2 regions of the Neoaquamicrobium sediminum genome follow, and region 2 is predicted to be linked to the other one. Evidence: riboswitches for the same ligand, from Rfam matches in the RefSeq annotation. Region 2 holds a riboswitch; the other holds the start of a gene.
The links. A riboswitch is a leader RNA that binds a small molecule or an ion and turns the genes downstream of it on or off. The one in region 2 is predicted to bind thiamine pyrophosphate.
Positions count from the first base shown of each region.

Region 1 (8,037 bases), on a different contig from region 2:
CTGCGGAACTCGTTGCCAACGCCCATCAGGTGCTGGTGTTCGGTCTCGGCGGCAGCTCGACGGCGCTCGCGCAGGAAACGCAGAACCGGCTGTTTCGCTACGGCGTCGTCGTTTCCGCCCACTCCGACCCCTACGTCATGAAAATGACGGCCTCGACGCTGAAGCCCAACGATCTCGTCATTGCCATCTCCAGCACGGGACGCACGCGCGAGGTTATCGAGGCGGTCGCGCTGGCCAAACACTACCGTGCCAAGACGCTCGCGCTGACGGCACCGGCGACCGATGTGGCAGGCGAGGTCGACCTGGCGCTGACCGCCGCCATTCCTGAATTTCCGGATCCGCTGAAGCCCACTGCCTCGCGCTACGCGTTTCTCGCGATCATCGATCTCCTGTCCACCGCAGTCGGTTACAGGCTGGATGCGGATGCCCGCGAGACGCTTAGGCGCATCAAATACACCGTCGTCAACCATCGCAAAGGCAGCGCCTCCGAACCGCTCGGAGACTGAGCCTGCGCGCCGGCAACACCGGCATTTCAGGAGGGACTTCATGCACGACACGGCACCCGCGGCAAAGGCATCGGCCTGGCTGGCGCAACTGGCGGACACGCTCCAGCGTCGCGACGTGGCGGGCGCGCTGGAGCTGTTTGCCGAGGACTGCTACTGGCGCGATCTGGTCGCCTTCACGTGGAACGTGAAAACGATGGAAGGCAAGCCCGCGATCGCCGCGATGCTGGACGCGACGCTTGCCGCCACCGGCCCGCGCGACTGGGCCGTGACACAGGGCGCCGGTTCGGAACCGATAGAGGCATGGTTCACCTTTGCCACGGCTGCGGGGCGCGGGAGCGGCATCTTCACGCTCGAAAACGGCAAGTGCCGGACGATGCTGACGACGCTGCAATCGCTCGACGGGCATGAGGAACCCCTCGGGCCACGCCGCGCCAACGGCGTTCGCCACGGCGCGGACCGCAACCGGGCGACCTGGGCCGAGCAGCGGGCCGCCGAAGAAGCCGCATACGGGAACGGCACCGACCCCTACTGCCTGATCATCGGCGGCGGCCAGGGCGGCATCATGCTCGGCGCGCGCCTGAAGCAGCTCGGCGTGCCCACCGTGATCGTCGAAAAGAACGCCAGGGCCGGCGATTCCTGGCGCAACCGCTACCGCTCGCTTGTGCTGCACGACCCCGTCTGGTACGATCACCTGCCCTATATCCCCTTTCCCGCGAACTGGCCTGTGTTCACGCCCAAGGACAAGATGGGCGACTGGCTGGAAATGTATGTGAAGGTGATGGAGCTCACCTATTGGGGCGGCACGGAATGCGTCTCGGCGCAGTTCGACGAAGCCGAAAAGCGCTGGACGGTCGAGCTGCGGCGCGACGGCAAAACGATCACGCTGAGGCCCGCCCAGCTCGTCTTCGCCACCGGCGCCTATGGGCCGCCGAAGATGCTGGACCTCAAGGGCGCCGACAGCTTCGGCGGCAAAATGATCCATTCGAGCCAATATTCGGATGGCTCGGCCTATCGAGGCCGCAAGGTGGTGGTGATCGGTGCGGCGAGTTCGGCCCACGACGTTGCGGTCGACCTTTGGGAAGCCGGCGCCGACGTCACCATGGTGCAGCGCTCGCCGACAACCGTGGTGCGCTCGCAGACCCTGATGGACATGGCCTTCGACATCTATTCCGAGGAAGCGGTCGCACGCGGGATCGATGTCGACAAGGCCGACATGATCGCGGCGGCGACGCCGTTCGCCCTGCAGCCGCCGAAGCAGAAGGCGCTTTACGACCGCATCCGTGCACGCGACGCCGAGTTCTATCGCAAGCTGGAAGCGACCGGCTTCCTCCTCGATTTCGGGCCCGACGAGACCGGGCTTATGATGAAGGCCTATCGTACCGGCTCCGGCTATTATGTGGACGTGGGTGCATCGCAACTGATCATCGACGGCGAGATCGGCATCAAGGCGGGCGTGGAGATCGACAGGCTGACGCCGACCGGTATCCGCTTTGCCGACGGGAGCGAGATCGAGGCCGAAATCGTCATCCAGTCGACGGGCTTCCAGTCGATGCACGAGGTGGTGGCAAAGATCGTGTCGCGCGAGATCGCCGACGAGATCGGCACCTGCTGGGGGCTCGGCTCCGGCACCCGCAACGATCCCGGTCCCTGGCATGGCGAACTGCGCAACATGTACAAGCCGGTCGCGCAGGAAAACCTGTGGTTCCAGGGCGGCAACCTAGCGCTATCGCGGTTTTTCTCGAAATTTGTCGCGCTGCAGATCAAGGCACGGATGGAAAGAATCCCCACCCCGGTATATTCGACGCCCCTGCAATAGCGGCAAAGGTGGACGCGGCGCGGCGGTCTCGACTGGAGCACACGCCGTTCCGCCCCGAGAAGAACGGAGCATCCAATGTCCTATATCCTGGCGGTGGATGGGGGCGGGACACAGTGCAGGGCGGCAATCGCCGCCCTCGACGGCACCATACTGGGCCGGGCGACGGCCGGATCCGCCAACATGGCAACCGACCCGCAGGGAGCGATGGCGAGCGTGGTGGACGCCGCACGCGCCGCGCTTGCCGCCGGCGGAATCGCCGAGACGCCGCTGTCGTCGATCCACGCCTATCTCGGGCTGGCCGGCGCGAATGTCGAGCCCGATCACAGCAGCCTGATTGCCGGCCTGCCGTTTCGCGACACGCGCATCGTCGAAGATTCGGTGATTGCCGTGCGCGGCGCGCTGGGGCCCAACGACGGCGTGATGGCGGTGCTGGGCACCGGCTCGGTCTATGGCGGACGGCGCGACGGAAAGATGCTGCGCGCCGGCGGGTGGGGTTTCGTGGTTGGGGACCAGGGCAGCGGCGCACGCCTGGGGCGGGCGCTCATGGAACAGACGCTGCTCGCTTACGACGGCGTGGTGCCCGAATCGGAGCTCACACGCTCGGTGATGCGCGACTATGGCGACGACCCCAACAGGATCGTGGCTTTCGGCACCACCGCGCGACCGGCCGATTTCGCCCGCTATGCACCGCTCGTTTTCGAGGCCGCTGACCGGGGCGATGCCATCGCCATGGCTGTTGTGGCCGGTGCGGTAGCCGACGTGAATGCTGCACTCGGCGCCATTGTCTGGGACGGATGCCAGCACCTGTGCCTGACGGGCGGGCTGGCACCGAACTACGAGCACCGGCTGGCAGAGACGTTCCTCCGGATTCTCAAGCCTGTGCGCGGCAATGCGCTGGCGGGCGCGGTCGAACTGGCTGTGGAGACCTTCGCCTCACCGCAGGCCTGAATGCGCACAGGCGAACGACGCGCCTTGCCCCTGCATAGCAAGCTTTTGCCGCCGCTCTTTCCGTTCTGGCCCCTTCGGACACCGCATCTGGCCGAGTTGACGAGCGCCGCGGCCTTGCATAGGTTGCAGCCATTCCGAGGGGTGCACCGCACGGTGCTGAGACGGCGTTGAGCCGGACCCTTGAACCTGATCCGGGTCATGCCGGCGTAGGAACGGAAAAAGGGTCCCGCCAATCGGGGCAATCCTGATCTCTTCTTCGCTTCACCTGGATCTCCATGATGACCATCGGGAGATCGCCATGCAGCCATTCTTGTTCGAACGTCCGCCTGATCCGCCGGCCTGAGCGAGAACGCGCATGTCTACGCTGTCGACGGTTCTGCGCACTGTCGTCGTCCTGCTGGTCGCCTGGCAGGCGCTTGTGCTTGTGCTCGAACCGCCCCGCTACATCCTGCCGGGTCCGCTCGACGTCGCCGACGCGCTATGGCGCCAGCGGAACTATCTGCTTGCCAACACGGCCGTGACGCTGGCCGAGATCGCTATTGGCTTCGCGGCTGGCACCGCCCTGGGCATCGTCACCGCGTTGGGCATCGTCGCGCTGCCTCGGTTCGGCGCGGTCGCCTGGCCGCTGGTGCTGGTGGCGCAGGCCTTCCCCGTATTCGTGATCGCGCCGCTGCTGGTGCTCTGGTTCGGCTTCGGCATGGCCTCCAAGGTCGCAATGACCACGCTGATCATCTTCTTTCCCATTGCCTCTGCCTTTGCCGATGGTTTGCGGCGCACCGACCCCGATGTGCTCGACGCCGCCGCGCTGACGCAGGCCGACAACCTCGAAACGCTGTTCCACATCCGGGTGCCGCTCGCCTTGCCCGCGCTGATTTCCGGCCTGCGGGTTGCGGCCCCGCTCGCGCCGCTGGGCGCGATCATCGGCGAATGGGTCGGCGCCTCCGCCGGCCTCGGCTTCGTGATGATCCAGGCCAATGCGCGGCTACAGACAGACACCGTCTTTGCCGCGATGACCATCGTCGTGGCCCTCACCCTTGCCCTGCGCGGACTGGTCGACGCGCTGGCGCCGCTTCTCGTGCCGTGGGCACGGGAAGCATGACGACCGAACCTTCAGGAGCCAACACCGCCATGACAAGACCCATTCTTCTGGCCATAGCCCTCAGCCTCGCCGCGACAGGGCAATCGCACGCGCAGAAGCGCCTCACCGTTCTGCTGGAGTGGTTCGTCAACCCCGACCACGCTCCGCTTGTCGTTGCACAGGAGCTTGGTCTGTTCGAGGAAGCGGGGCTTGAGGTTGAGCTGTTGCCGCCCTCCGATCCCTCCATCGTGCCGCGCGCGATCGCGTCCGGACAGGCCGACATCGGTATCCATTATCAGCCGAACCTCTATCTGGATCATGCCGCAGGTGTTCCGCTCATCCGCGTCGGGACGCTGGTCGAGACGCCATTGAACACCGTGACCGTGCTGGCCGACGGCCCGATCGAGAGCATCGCCGATCTCGCCGGCAAACGCATCGGCTACTCCGTCTCGGGTTTTCAGGATGCGATGCTGGGACGGATGCTGGAGAGCGCCGGCGTGGCGCTCGAAGACGTCGAACTCATCAACGTCAACTTCTCCCTGTCACCGTCGCTGATCGGTGGACAGGTGGACGCGACCATCGGGGGATTTCGCAATTTCGAGCTCACCCAGATGCAGCTCGAAGGCCATGAAGGCCGCGCCTTCTTTCCCGAGGAGCACGGCGTCCCGGTCTATGACGAGCTGATCTTCGTTACCCGGTCTGACCTTGCCGACGACGACCGGCTGCCGCGCTTCCTGCAGGCAGTGGAGCGCGGCGCGATCCACCTGACCAACCATCCGGAGGAGAGCTGGAAGCTCTTCATCCGCGCCTACCCCGACCTCGACGACCCGCTCAACCGGCAGGCTTGGATCGATACGCTGCCACGCTTCGCCAAGCGGCCGATGGCGCTCGACCGCACCCGCTATCGGCGGTTCGGCGCGTTCATGGTGGAAAGCGGACTGATCGAGGCAGCGCCAACTGTCGACACGATCGCGGTGGAACTGCAATGAGCGGCGATTTTCCCGAACAAGCCGCCGAGATGCTGCAACGCCTGCGCGGCGCCACCCCACGCGTCCACTGCCTGATGAACACGGTCGTGCAGAAGCCGGTGGCGGACGGGCTGTCGGCGCTCGGCGCGATACCGTCGATGACGTCCTCCGTCGACGAGGTATCCGGCTTCGTCGCCAAGGCTGATGCGCTTGTGGTCAATCTCGGCACGCTGGACGACCAGCGCAGGCAGGCGATCCGACTGGCGCTCGATACGGTTCAAGACAAGGCGAAGCCGTGGGTGCTTGACCCTGCGCACTGCGATTATTCGCCCCCGCGCGCGACTTTCGCGCAGGAACTGCTGGCACGCGGTCCCGCGGTCATGCGGGCGAATGCGAGCGAGTTCGTCCTGCTGTCGGTGCCAGACACTGTGGTGGGGGTCCGGACCGGCGCGAGCGATCTGGTGAGACAGGGCGAGCGGTCGCTTGCGATCGAAAACGGCCATGCGCTGACGGCGAAGGTCACGGGCACGGGGTGCCTGTCGGGCGCGATCATCGCCGCATTCCTCGCAGTTGAAAGAGACGCCTTCCAGGCGGCCACGGCGGCGATGCTGGTGGTCGGTGTCGCTGCGGAGATCGCTGGCGAGACAGCCCATGGGCCTGGCAGCTTCGAGCCGGCATTTCTGGATGCGCTCGACAGGATCGGTCCGGCAGAAATCACGAAACGCGCGCGGGTGGCTCATGCCCAGGATTGACTACAGGCTGAATGCCATCGTCGACGGATCGCTCTCCGCTCTCGGATCGCTGCCGGAGCTTGCGGCCATCGCGGCGTCGAACGGCGCGACGATCATCCAGTATCGCGACAAGCATGCCTCGACCCGGGCGATGATCGAGAACGCCATCGCTATCCGCGAGGCCATAACGAGCAGCGGCGTACCGCTCGTCGTCAACGACAGGCTTGACGTTGCGATGGCTGCCGGAGCGCACGGCGTTCATCTCGGCCGGGACGACATGCCGGCGGCGACCGCGCGGCAGCTTCTCGGCACGAATGCGATCATCGGGCTGACCGTGAAGAATGCAGCCGATGCCGATGCCGCCATCGCCGCGCCCATCGACTATGCCTGCATCGGCGGCGTGTTCGAGACGCTGTCGAAGGACAATCCGGACCCACCTGTCGGTCTCGACGGCTTTACGTCCCTGCGGCGGAAGATTGCCGCGGCACGCGCTGACCTGCCCGTCGGTGCGATCGCGGGGATCGACGTGGAACGCACCCGTGCAGTCGTCGCCGCCGGTGCGTCCGGGGTCGCGGTCATCTCCGCAATCTTTCGCGCCGACGACATCGCGCAGGCGGCGCGAGCGCTGCGCGCAGCAGTGGACGATACCTTGGTAGGGCATAGCTCATGAATGCGATTGCGCTGACCATCGCCGGATCGGACAGCGGCGGCGGAGCGGGGATCCAGGCCGATCTCAAGACGTTTTCCGCGCTAGGCGTGTTCGGCACCAGCGTCATCACCGCCATCACCGCGCAAAATACGCTCGGCGTGCGCGCGGTGGAGGACATCTCGCCGGAGATGGTCGGGCACCAGATCGACGCGATCTTCGACGACATCGCGGTCGGCGCCACCAAGATCGGCATGGTCTCGCGCGTAGCAACCATCGCAGTGATCGCCGAACGGCTGAGCCGGCGCGCGGTGCGGCCAGTGCTCGACCCGGTGATGGTTGCGACCTCCGGCGACCGGCTGCTGGCGGCCGACGCGGTGGGAGCGTTGCGGGAACAGTTGCTGCCTATCGCAGCCCTCGTGACGCCCAACCTGCCCGAGGCCGCGCTGCTGGCCGACACCGGCATCGCCGAAAACGAGCAGGATATGATCGAGCAGGCCGAGACGATCCTGAAAAGCGGAGCCGGGGCAGTGCTGGTCAAGGGCGGGCACGGCAACGGCGCGGAGAGCGTCGATATTCTCGTCACCAGCAAGGGAACGGCACGTTATGCGGCGCCGCGGGTGCAGACGCCCAACACGCACGGTACCGGCTGCACATTGTCGGCGGCGATCGCGGCGGGCCTCGCTTCCGGCCTTACGCTTGAGGACGCGGTGGCGCAGGCAAAGACCTATCTGCAAAAGGCCTTGCAGGCCTCCGACCGGTTGCTTGTCGGTCGCGGGCACGGGCCGGTGCATCATTTCCACCATTGGTGGGAGACCCGATGAAGCCAGCGGCAGCCGTTGCGCGGTTTCTGGAGCGTGGGCTGGCAGCGGTCTGCGGACTCGTGCTGCTTGCGATGCTTGCCCTCGTGTTGGTCACGGTATTCCAGCGTTATCTGCTGTCGAGCGGCTTCCTGGGAGCGGAAGAGGCTAGCGGCTGGTTGCTGCTGTTGCTTGTATGCCTTGGATTTCCCCTCGTTGCCGGGCATGCCTCCGCATTGCGGGTCGACTTCTTCGCCCCATCGCCTGCGTTCGAGAGCGTGAGGCAGGTGCTCTCGGAGACGATCGTGCTTTTGGCGTCGCTTGTGCTCGTGTCGGCCGGGTGGCAGGCCGCGCTTCAGCTTGGCGGCACGTCCCCGCTGCTCGGATTGGCGGAATGGACACGGCCGGCCGGGCTTGCCGCATCCGGGGCGGTCGCAATCATCCTGCGATGCCTGCAACTGCTTCATCGCGGCGAACTTCGCCGGCTCATTATCTCCGCTGCACTCGCGGTGCTCGGCTGGGCAGGTGTCACCTCAGGCCTGAC
Region 1 covers NZ_JAZHFV010000001.1:676,041-684,077, reverse strand. The annotation lists gene V1479_RS03410 (MurR/RpiR family transcriptional regulator) at 1-506, shown strand, start outside; gene V1479_RS03405 (NAD(P)-binding domain-containing protein) at 547-2,322, shown strand; gene V1479_RS03400 (glucosamine kinase nucleotide-binding domain-containing protein) at 2,398-3,270, shown strand; TPP riboswitch at 3,398-3,500, shown strand; gene V1479_RS03395 (ABC transporter permease) at 3,626-4,369, shown strand; gene V1479_RS03390 (ABC transporter substrate-binding protein) at 4,399-5,337, shown strand; gene V1479_RS03385 (hydroxyethylthiazole kinase) at 5,334-6,068, shown strand; gene thiE (thiamine phosphate synthase) at 6,055-6,717, shown strand; gene thiD (bifunctional hydroxymethylpyrimidine kinase/phosphomethylpyrimidine kinase) at 6,714-7,517, shown strand; gene V1479_RS03370 (TRAP transporter large permease subunit) at 7,514-8,037, shown strand, end outside.
Region 1: another riboswitch for thiamine pyrophosphate. It lies ahead of V1479_RS03395 (ABC transporter permease); the one in region 2 lies ahead of thiB (thiamine ABC transporter substrate binding subunit).

Region 2 (8,037 bases):
CGTGAACAAGATGTCTGACACCGAGGCGGTGCGTCTCATCGAGACCAACCTCAACAAGGGTCCGCGTCGCGGCGCCAAGGCCGACAACGAGGAAACCGAGCAGGAAGAAGCGGCATAAGACGCATTTCCGCAGGTTTGACCTGACAGAACCCGGCTGCTTCGGCAGCCGGGTTTTCTTTCGTTTGTGAATGCCCGCTGGCCGGGATGCGCGTGCTGCTGCCGCTCACGTCTTTGTGCGCCGGAAGGCGTCGCCTATGGCTGGCGGCGACGGGAGGCAACTTCTATCATAGCTGGATGGAACTTTTACGGCCGTTGACGCGTATTCCTTGTTCGGGAGCGTGACATGGACGATCCAGCAAAGCGAAGCATGATCCGGGAGGCGATGCGAGCGCCCTATCTGGCGCGCGAGGAGGAGCATGAGCTCGCCCTGCGCTGGAAGGAGAAGGGCGATCAACAGGCGCTTCACCGCATAGCGGTAGCCCATATGAGGCTCGTGATTTCCATGGCTTCAAAATTTCGCCATTTCGGCCTGTCGATGAACGACCTCATTCAGGAAGGTCATGTCGGCCTGCTGGAAGCGGCGGCCCGTTTCGAGCCGGAGCGGGAAGTGCGCTTCTCGACCTATGCGACGTGGTGGATCCGCGCTTCGATGCAGGACTTCATCCTGCGCAACTGGTCGATCGTCCGTGGCGGCACGTCATCGGCCCAAAAGGCTTTATTCTTCAATCTGCGTCGTCTTCGTGCGCGTCTTGCGCAGGATTCGCGGATGCTGTCGAACGACGCGCTCTACAACGAGATTTCGGCAGCACTTGGCATCGCGGCGGCCGACGTCGCGACGATGGATGCACGTTTGTCCGGTCCCGATACTTCGCTGAACGCACCCGTTGCGGCTGACGGAGATACCGGTTCCGAACGGATGGATTTTCTCGTTTCCGACCAGCCGCTCCCCGACGAAGTCGTGGGTTCTCGCATTGATGAGGAGCGGCGTGCGCAATGGCTGAGCCAGGCTCTGGCAACGCTCAATCCGCGCGAACTGCGTATCATCCGTGAGCGCAGGCTGCGCGATGAGGGTGCAACGCTGGAGGCGCTGGGGGAGAAGCTCGGCATCTCCAAGGAGCGTGTGCGCCAGATCGAAGGCCGCGCGCTTGAAAAGCTGCGTACGGCACTGGTGAATATCGATCCCGCAGTGGTTCGCAGCGCAGCCTGAGACCTGATATAAGCCTTACCTGTCGGTGATGATCTTCACCTTGCTGCCGGCCGACACCGTCGCGCCGGAACTCATGGCGTTGATGAGCCGGAACATGTCCATTTTCCGGTCGACACCCTGCATCTGGGCGGCAAGGGTAGCCACGGTCTGTCCTGCGCGGACCGTTACCACCCGGACTCGAAGCGGACGCAGCGATGCTTTTTCGGCTGCGGTCAGCGTGCGGAAGCTGCTGCCGACCTGGCTCGCTATGGCATCGAGGGCGGTGCTGGCTGCCGGCGCTGCGGTCAGCAGGCGATAGACCTCACCTGCGGCACGGATCACGGTCACGTCGAACTGCCAGCCTTCGGCGCTTGCGCGGGCGGAAACAGCCTCGTTGCCGTTGATTGTGGTCTGCCGGATGCTCGATGTGTCGAGGCCCGCGACCCAGCCGCTGCGTACATAGTCGGCGAGCGAAACGCGCCGGTCGATCGACACGCCATCGAAGCGAATGGCCACATCGCCCGGCCCGGCGGCGGTTACGGCTGCCGCCGTGTTGTCGATCACGAAGCCCTCAGGCACCGAAAATGCCACGCCAAGTTTCGGGTGCATGAAGGTCAGCCCACGCACGAAGCCTTCTTCCGGCGTGTCACCGAACAGCATGCCGTCAAGGCCTTCCAGGAACTGGTCGCGGTCGCGCGTGCCCGTACCCGGCGCTCCGTACTGACGGGCGTGGCGAAGCGCGAGCTCTATGCGCTGCGGCGCAGTCGGGTGACTTGCCAGAAAGTCGAGGTTCTCGTCGACGGCACCCGTCACGTTGCGCGATGCGCTGTAGGATGCCATCGACTGCAGGAACCGTGCCGAGGCAAACGGATCGTAGCCGGCGCGCGCGATTGCACGGATACCGATCGCGTCTGCTTCGAGCTCCTGATTGCGGGAGAATTGCGCAAGCCGTAGCTTGCCGCGCACGAGCGCCACCCGTGCGGCGGGATCGCTGCCAAGAACGTCGTTGACCACCTGCGAGGCCAGAACCTCTTCGGCTTCCTTCTGTTGGCGCTGGATGCCGTGATTTGCGGTCACATGCGCCATTTCGTGCGCCAGCACGGCGGCAAGCTCGGCCGAATCGTTGGCGAGCGCCAGCAGTCCGCGCGTCACGTAGAGATAGCCGCCCGGCAATGCGAAGGCGTTGATGTTGGGCGAGTTGAGGATGGTGATCTGGTAGGTCTGGTTCGGGTTCTCTGGGTCGAGCGTCAGCGTGCCGACGACCCTGGCGACCATGCGCTCCAGCTTGCGATCGGAATATTCACCGCCATATGTCGCGAGAATGCGCGGATGCTGCTCGCGCGCGATTGCCGCCATGCGGTCGTTTCGGGTGACCGTATCGACGGTAACGGGATTGGCAGAGGGCTGGAACGCGTCGCTGTTGCCGGTCGCGCCTTCGAGCACCTGGCAGCCTGCAAGCGAAGAAATCAGGCCGAGCAAGATCACACCGCGCCGCAGAGCGCAGCCCGGTCCGGTTTGGGACCGGAGCTTCAACTTATCCTGCATTGGCGTGGACAGCTCGTTGTCCTTTCATCGAATTCGATGGTTCAGAAACGGAATAAAGGCAAAAGGGTTGCAAACGAGCTAAGCCAGAGTCCCGCTACGGAAACAAGCCACGCGCTTCGGTTTGCTGGATTTGACCGGGAATTGTGTCGGCTTCCGGGCAGGGATATCGGGAAGCTGGCCGTCAGGCTCCGATGTAAGCCCTGAATGCCGCAGGCGCGTTGTCCGAGAACATCTTTTCCGCTGCTGCGTAGGCAGCGATTCTTCCGTCTTCAATGAAAGCGACTTGGTCGGCGAGCGCTTCGGCGTCGTCAGGGTGGTGGGTAACCATCATGATCGTCATGCCCCGTTCTGCGTGCAGCTCGCGCACCAGTTCCAGCATCTCGCGGCGCAAGGCGGGCCCGAGCGAGGCAAATGGTTCGTCGAGCAGCAGCACCGGCCGATCGCGCACCAACACGCGCGAAAGCGCAACGCGTTGGCGTTCTCCGCCCGACAGTTCGGCGGGCAGGCGCCGTTCCTTGCCGGTCAGCCCCGTGCGGGCAAGAGCGGCAGCGACGTCCTCGCGATCCCTGGGCGACAGGCGGAGTGACGCCGATCGTCCGAGACCGACATTGCTGGCCACGTCCAGATGGGCAAAGAGATTGTTCTCCTGGAAGATCATGGAAACGGGACGTCTGGCCGGCGGCATGGTCGTTGCATCGAGATCGCCTATCAGCACATGGCCGGAGGCCGGCGTCTCGAAGCCCGCCACAAGATTGAGTAGCGTCGATTTTCCCGAACCGCTCGGCCCCATCACAGCGACGATGGAGCCCGTCCCGACAGCGAGGTCGAAGGTCATCGAGGTATCGCCATAGCTGAAGGTGACGTCATCGAGCCGGACTGCGGCACCACTCACCGGCTTCTCCTCGCGTTGTCGACAAGCATCATCAGCAGCAGGCAAAGGACGCCGAGAAAGAGCGCAAGCCCTGCGGCATCTTCGGTTCGATAGCTGCCCATACGCGCCAGCAGCAGATAGGGCAGGGTCTGCACCGAATCGGAGCCGAACAGGGCAATCACCCCGAGATCGCCAAGCGACAGCGCCATCGCAAAGGCGAGCGCCATCAACATTGGGCGGCGGATGGACGGCCAATCCACCAGGCGGAAGCGGTTGACGCCCGAAATGCCGAGTGAGGCGCACAGCCTTTCGTGGCGTGCGCTGGCCGCGTCGTAGGCGGGTCTGATCGCCCGGATCGCAAAAGGCATCGCCATTACGGCGTTGACGGTTATCACCATGATGGGGGCGACCGCAAAGACATTGCCGGTCTGGCGAAGCAGGATGAACCAGCCGGCACCGACGACTATAGGCGGCACGACGAGGACGAAGCCGGCACCGGTATCCAGCATACGCTCAAGCAGGGACGGTGATGCTGACGACGATCTGCGCAATTCCTCCGCGCGTCGGGCCATGGTGAGCGCCAGCGACAGCGCAACCGAAAGCAGAGCGGCGATAAGTGCCAGCAGAAGGCTGGTCATGGTGGCTGCATGCACGGCCGGGTCTGCCGCCAGCCGCGCAAGGTCGGCGCGCAGGCCTGCGATGACCGTCGCGGCAAGCGGCCCGGCAACGAAGACTAGGGCCGCAAGGATGAGCGCGCCATTGGCGACCTGCTCGAACTTTCCAGCCACCACGGGTCGGCGGGGGGCGACCGGAAGGTTTGCGTCGCCCGTCATGTTTGCCCCGAGCCGGATCAGTACTGCTACGACTGCCGCCGTGAGGACGATCTGCAACGCCGTCAATGTCACCGCGCGGGCAGGGTCGAAGTCGAAACGCAGTGCCTGGTAGATCGCGACCTCCAGCGTCGTTGCACGCGGGCCGCCGCCCAGCGTCAGCACGATGGTGAAGGAGGTTACGCAGAGCATGAAGACAAGGCCCGCGATCCCCGGCAACGCAGCGCGCAGCACCGGCCATTCTATGAGCCGGAAGCCGGTACGGGCGCCGATGCCCAGTTGAGCCGCAAGTCGCCACTGGTCGGCGGGAATGGTTTCGAGCGCCTGCAGGAACAGCCGCGTCGCCAGCGGCAGGTTGAAGAAGACATGGGCAACCAGAATTCCCGAAAGCCCGTATATGCCCTGCCAGCGCGCACCGGTCGCGGCGGTAAGGACATCGGCGAAAAGCCCCGCGCGGCCCAGCAGCGCCAGAACGCCGAGTGCTGCGACGATGGCGGGCAGCGCCAGCGGTAGCGCGAACAGCCGCAGGACGAGGCCGCGGCCGGGAAAGGCGGGGTGGCGCGCAAGCGCTCGCGCAACCAGCATCGCCGGCACGACGGAAAGAACCGTCGAAAGAACCGCCTGCCACAAGGTGAAACGAACGATCCGCAGGAGGTAGGCATTGAATGCGGAAAGCGCGCCCGACCAGTCTGAGAATGCTTCCCACGCGAGGCCGGTAAAGGCCCCGCCGATCAGCACCGCGATCGCCGTTAGAGCGGAAATGCCTGCCAGAATGCGGCGGTCGCGCGTCATCGAGGGTTCAGCGGCTCATCACGGCAAGCCACTCGTCGATCCAGCGCTGGCGGTTCTGGGCGACCTGCTCGGGCGTGAATGCGAGCGTTTTGGAAGGCTCGACGAGAGTGTCGAAGACCGGGTTGAGCGGTCCTGAGGTTTCGCCGGCCGGGAACATCCAGTTGGTCTCGGGGATCGCATCCTGGAAGCCAGGTCCCGTCATGAATTCGAGGAACTGGGCGGTCAGCGGGTTCTGCGCGCCCTTGAGCGTCGCGCCGGCAACCTCGACCTGCAGGTAGTGTCCCTCCTCGAAACTCGCGGCCTTGTAGCGCTGGCTGTCCTCCGCAATCTCGTGATAGGCGGGCGAGGTCGTGTAGGAGAGGACCATGCCTGCCTCGCTGCTGGTGAACAGGCCGTAGGCCTCGCTCCAGCCGGGCGTTACTGTCAGCACGCGCTGGCCGAGCTTCTCCCAGGCGGCCTGCGCCTCGTCGCCGTAGACAGCTTTAACCCACAAAAGCAGGCCGAGCCCGGGCGTCGAGGTGCGCGGGTCCTGGATGACGATCTTCTCCTCAGGGTCACCTTCGACCAGTTCCTTCAGGCTTGCTGGGGGCGTCGCGATCGCCTCGGTGTCGTAGACGAAGGCGAAGTAGCCATAGTCGAACGGCACGAACATGTCGTCGTTCCAGTCGCCCGGCACATCCACGCGTTCGAGCGAAATACCGTGTGGCGCGAACAGGCCTGTCTCACGCGCCTCATAGGTGAGGTTGGTGTCCAGCCCCAGAACGATGTCGGCCTGCGTGCCGCTGCCTTCGAGCTTGAGACGGTTCAGAAGCGCCACGCCATCGGCCACCGCAACGAATTCCAGGTCGCAGCCGCATTCTGCCTCGAACGCCTTCTCGACGACCGGGCCGGGACCCCATGAGGCGGTAAAGCTCTCATAGGTATAGACGGTCAGCTTTTCCTGAGCTGTGGCCGGCATGGCGGCGAGACCCAGCGAAGCTGTGAGGATAATGAGAAAACGGTCGCGCATCGGCGCCTCCTTGGTTTGTGTTTCAAGGGAAATCAGGCGCTTTGGCTGCAGCGTCTAATCCCTCCGCCGGTATGAGCCGGATCAGGTTCAGCGGGTTGGCAGGGTTGCCCCGTCATGCCTCTCAGCCGGTCCGCATGGTTCGCGTCCGGCACCCCGTTAGAGCGGTTCCAGAAATAGGGATGCGGGCAAGGCTAGGCAAGCGATTGTTTGGCGGACGCGATGCAAGGCGCTTTCGCTTCATTGGGCTCGCGTGATAGAGGCGACGCGCATGACCCGCTTCGCCATCCTTCTTGGCGGCGACCTCGTCGCCACGCCCCGGCTCGCCGGCCAACTCGAACACACCCGGGTGATTGCCGCCGATTCCGGCATCCGCCACGCAAGCGTGCTTGGCATCGTTCCGGAATTGTGGACGGGCGATTTCGATTCCGTCGACGACGGGTTGAGACAGGCCCATGGCGACGTGCCGACCGAGATATTCTCGGCCGACAAGGACAAGACCGACGGTGAAATCGCCATCGATGCCGCGCTGGCCCGTGGCGCTGACGAGCTTATCCTCGTTGGGGCGTTCGGTGGCGCGCGTGCCGACCACGCCTTCCTGCATCTTGCGGCCGCTTTGCGGCTGTCCGAAGGGGGCACACGGTGCCTGTTGACCAGCGGCCAGCAGGAGGGAACGCCGCTTCTGCCTGGCACCGCAAGGAGCTTCGATTACGAGAACGGGACGCTGTTCAGTGTGTTGCCGTTCTCCGACCTCGAAGGGCTTACGCTATCCGGTGCGAAATGGCCGCTTTCCGACCGGTCTGTGCCTTTCGGCTCGTCGTTGACGCTCTCGAATGAAGTGCGGGGCGACCTGAGCGTGACGCTCCAGTCCGGTCGCGCCCTTCTGATCGCCCATCCTGTTTCCTATTTTCGCATGTGACGATGGCTCCACCGCTTCTTACCCTTGATGGCATTCGGCTGACCTTCGGCGGCACTCCGCTGCTCGACGGCGCTTCGCTCTCGGCATCCTCCGGCGAGAAGATTGCGCTTGTGGGTCGCAACGGATCGGGCAAATCGACGCTGCTCAAGATCGCGGCCGGCATGGTCGAGTCGCAGGACGGCGAGATTTTCCGGCAGCCGACAGCGACTGTGCGCTATCTGCCGCAGGAGCCCGATATGGACGGCTACGCGAGTGTGCTCGCCTATGTCGAGGCCGGCCTGGGGCCGGCAGACGATCCATATCGCGCCACCTATCTGATCGAAAGCCTCGGGCTTTCGGGCGACGAGCGGCCGGGCACGCTTTCCGGCGGCGAGGCGCGGCGTGCCGCGCTCGCCCGCGTCATGGCGCCGGAACCCGACATTCTGCTGCTTGACGAACCGACCAACCACCTCGACCTGGCCACCATCGAATGGCTGGAAGGCGAACTGCAGCGCACGAAGTCGGCGCTCATCATGATCTCGCATGACAGGCGGTTTCTGGAACGCGTGTCGCGGGCGACGGTGTGGCTGGATCGCGGTACCACGCGGCGGCTCGACAAGGGGTTCGCGCATTTCGAGGAATGGCGCGACCGCCTCCTGGAGGAGGAGGAGCTGGAGCAGCACAAGCTCGGCCGCCAGATCGAGCGCGAGGAGCACTGGCTGCGCTACGGGGTGACCGCACGGCGCAAGCGCAACATGCGCCGGCTCGGCGAGCTCCATTCGATGCGCGAGCGGTTTCGTGGCAGGCGTGGCCCCGAGGGTGTCGCCTCGATGTCTGCAGCCGAAGGTGCGGAGTCCGGCAAGCTGGTCATCGAAGCCCGCAGTATCGCCAAGAGTTTTGGGGATCGCG
Region 2 covers NZ_JAZHFV010000004.1:110,495-118,531, forward strand. The annotation lists gene V1479_RS13650 (CarD family transcriptional regulator) at 1-118, shown strand, start outside; gene V1479_RS13655 (RNA polymerase factor sigma-32) at 344-1,207, shown strand; gene V1479_RS13660 (M48 family metalloprotease) at 1,223-2,731, opposite strand; gene thiQ (thiamine ABC transporter ATP-binding protein) at 2,913-3,566, opposite strand; gene thiP (thiamine/thiamine pyrophosphate ABC transporter permease) at 3,620-5,224, opposite strand; gene thiB (thiamine ABC transporter substrate binding subunit) at 5,232-6,233, opposite strand; TPP riboswitch at 6,275-6,399, opposite strand; gene V1479_RS13680 (thiamine diphosphokinase) at 6,502-7,149, shown strand; gene V1479_RS13685 (ABC-F family ATP-binding cassette domain-containing protein) at 7,152-8,037, shown strand, end outside.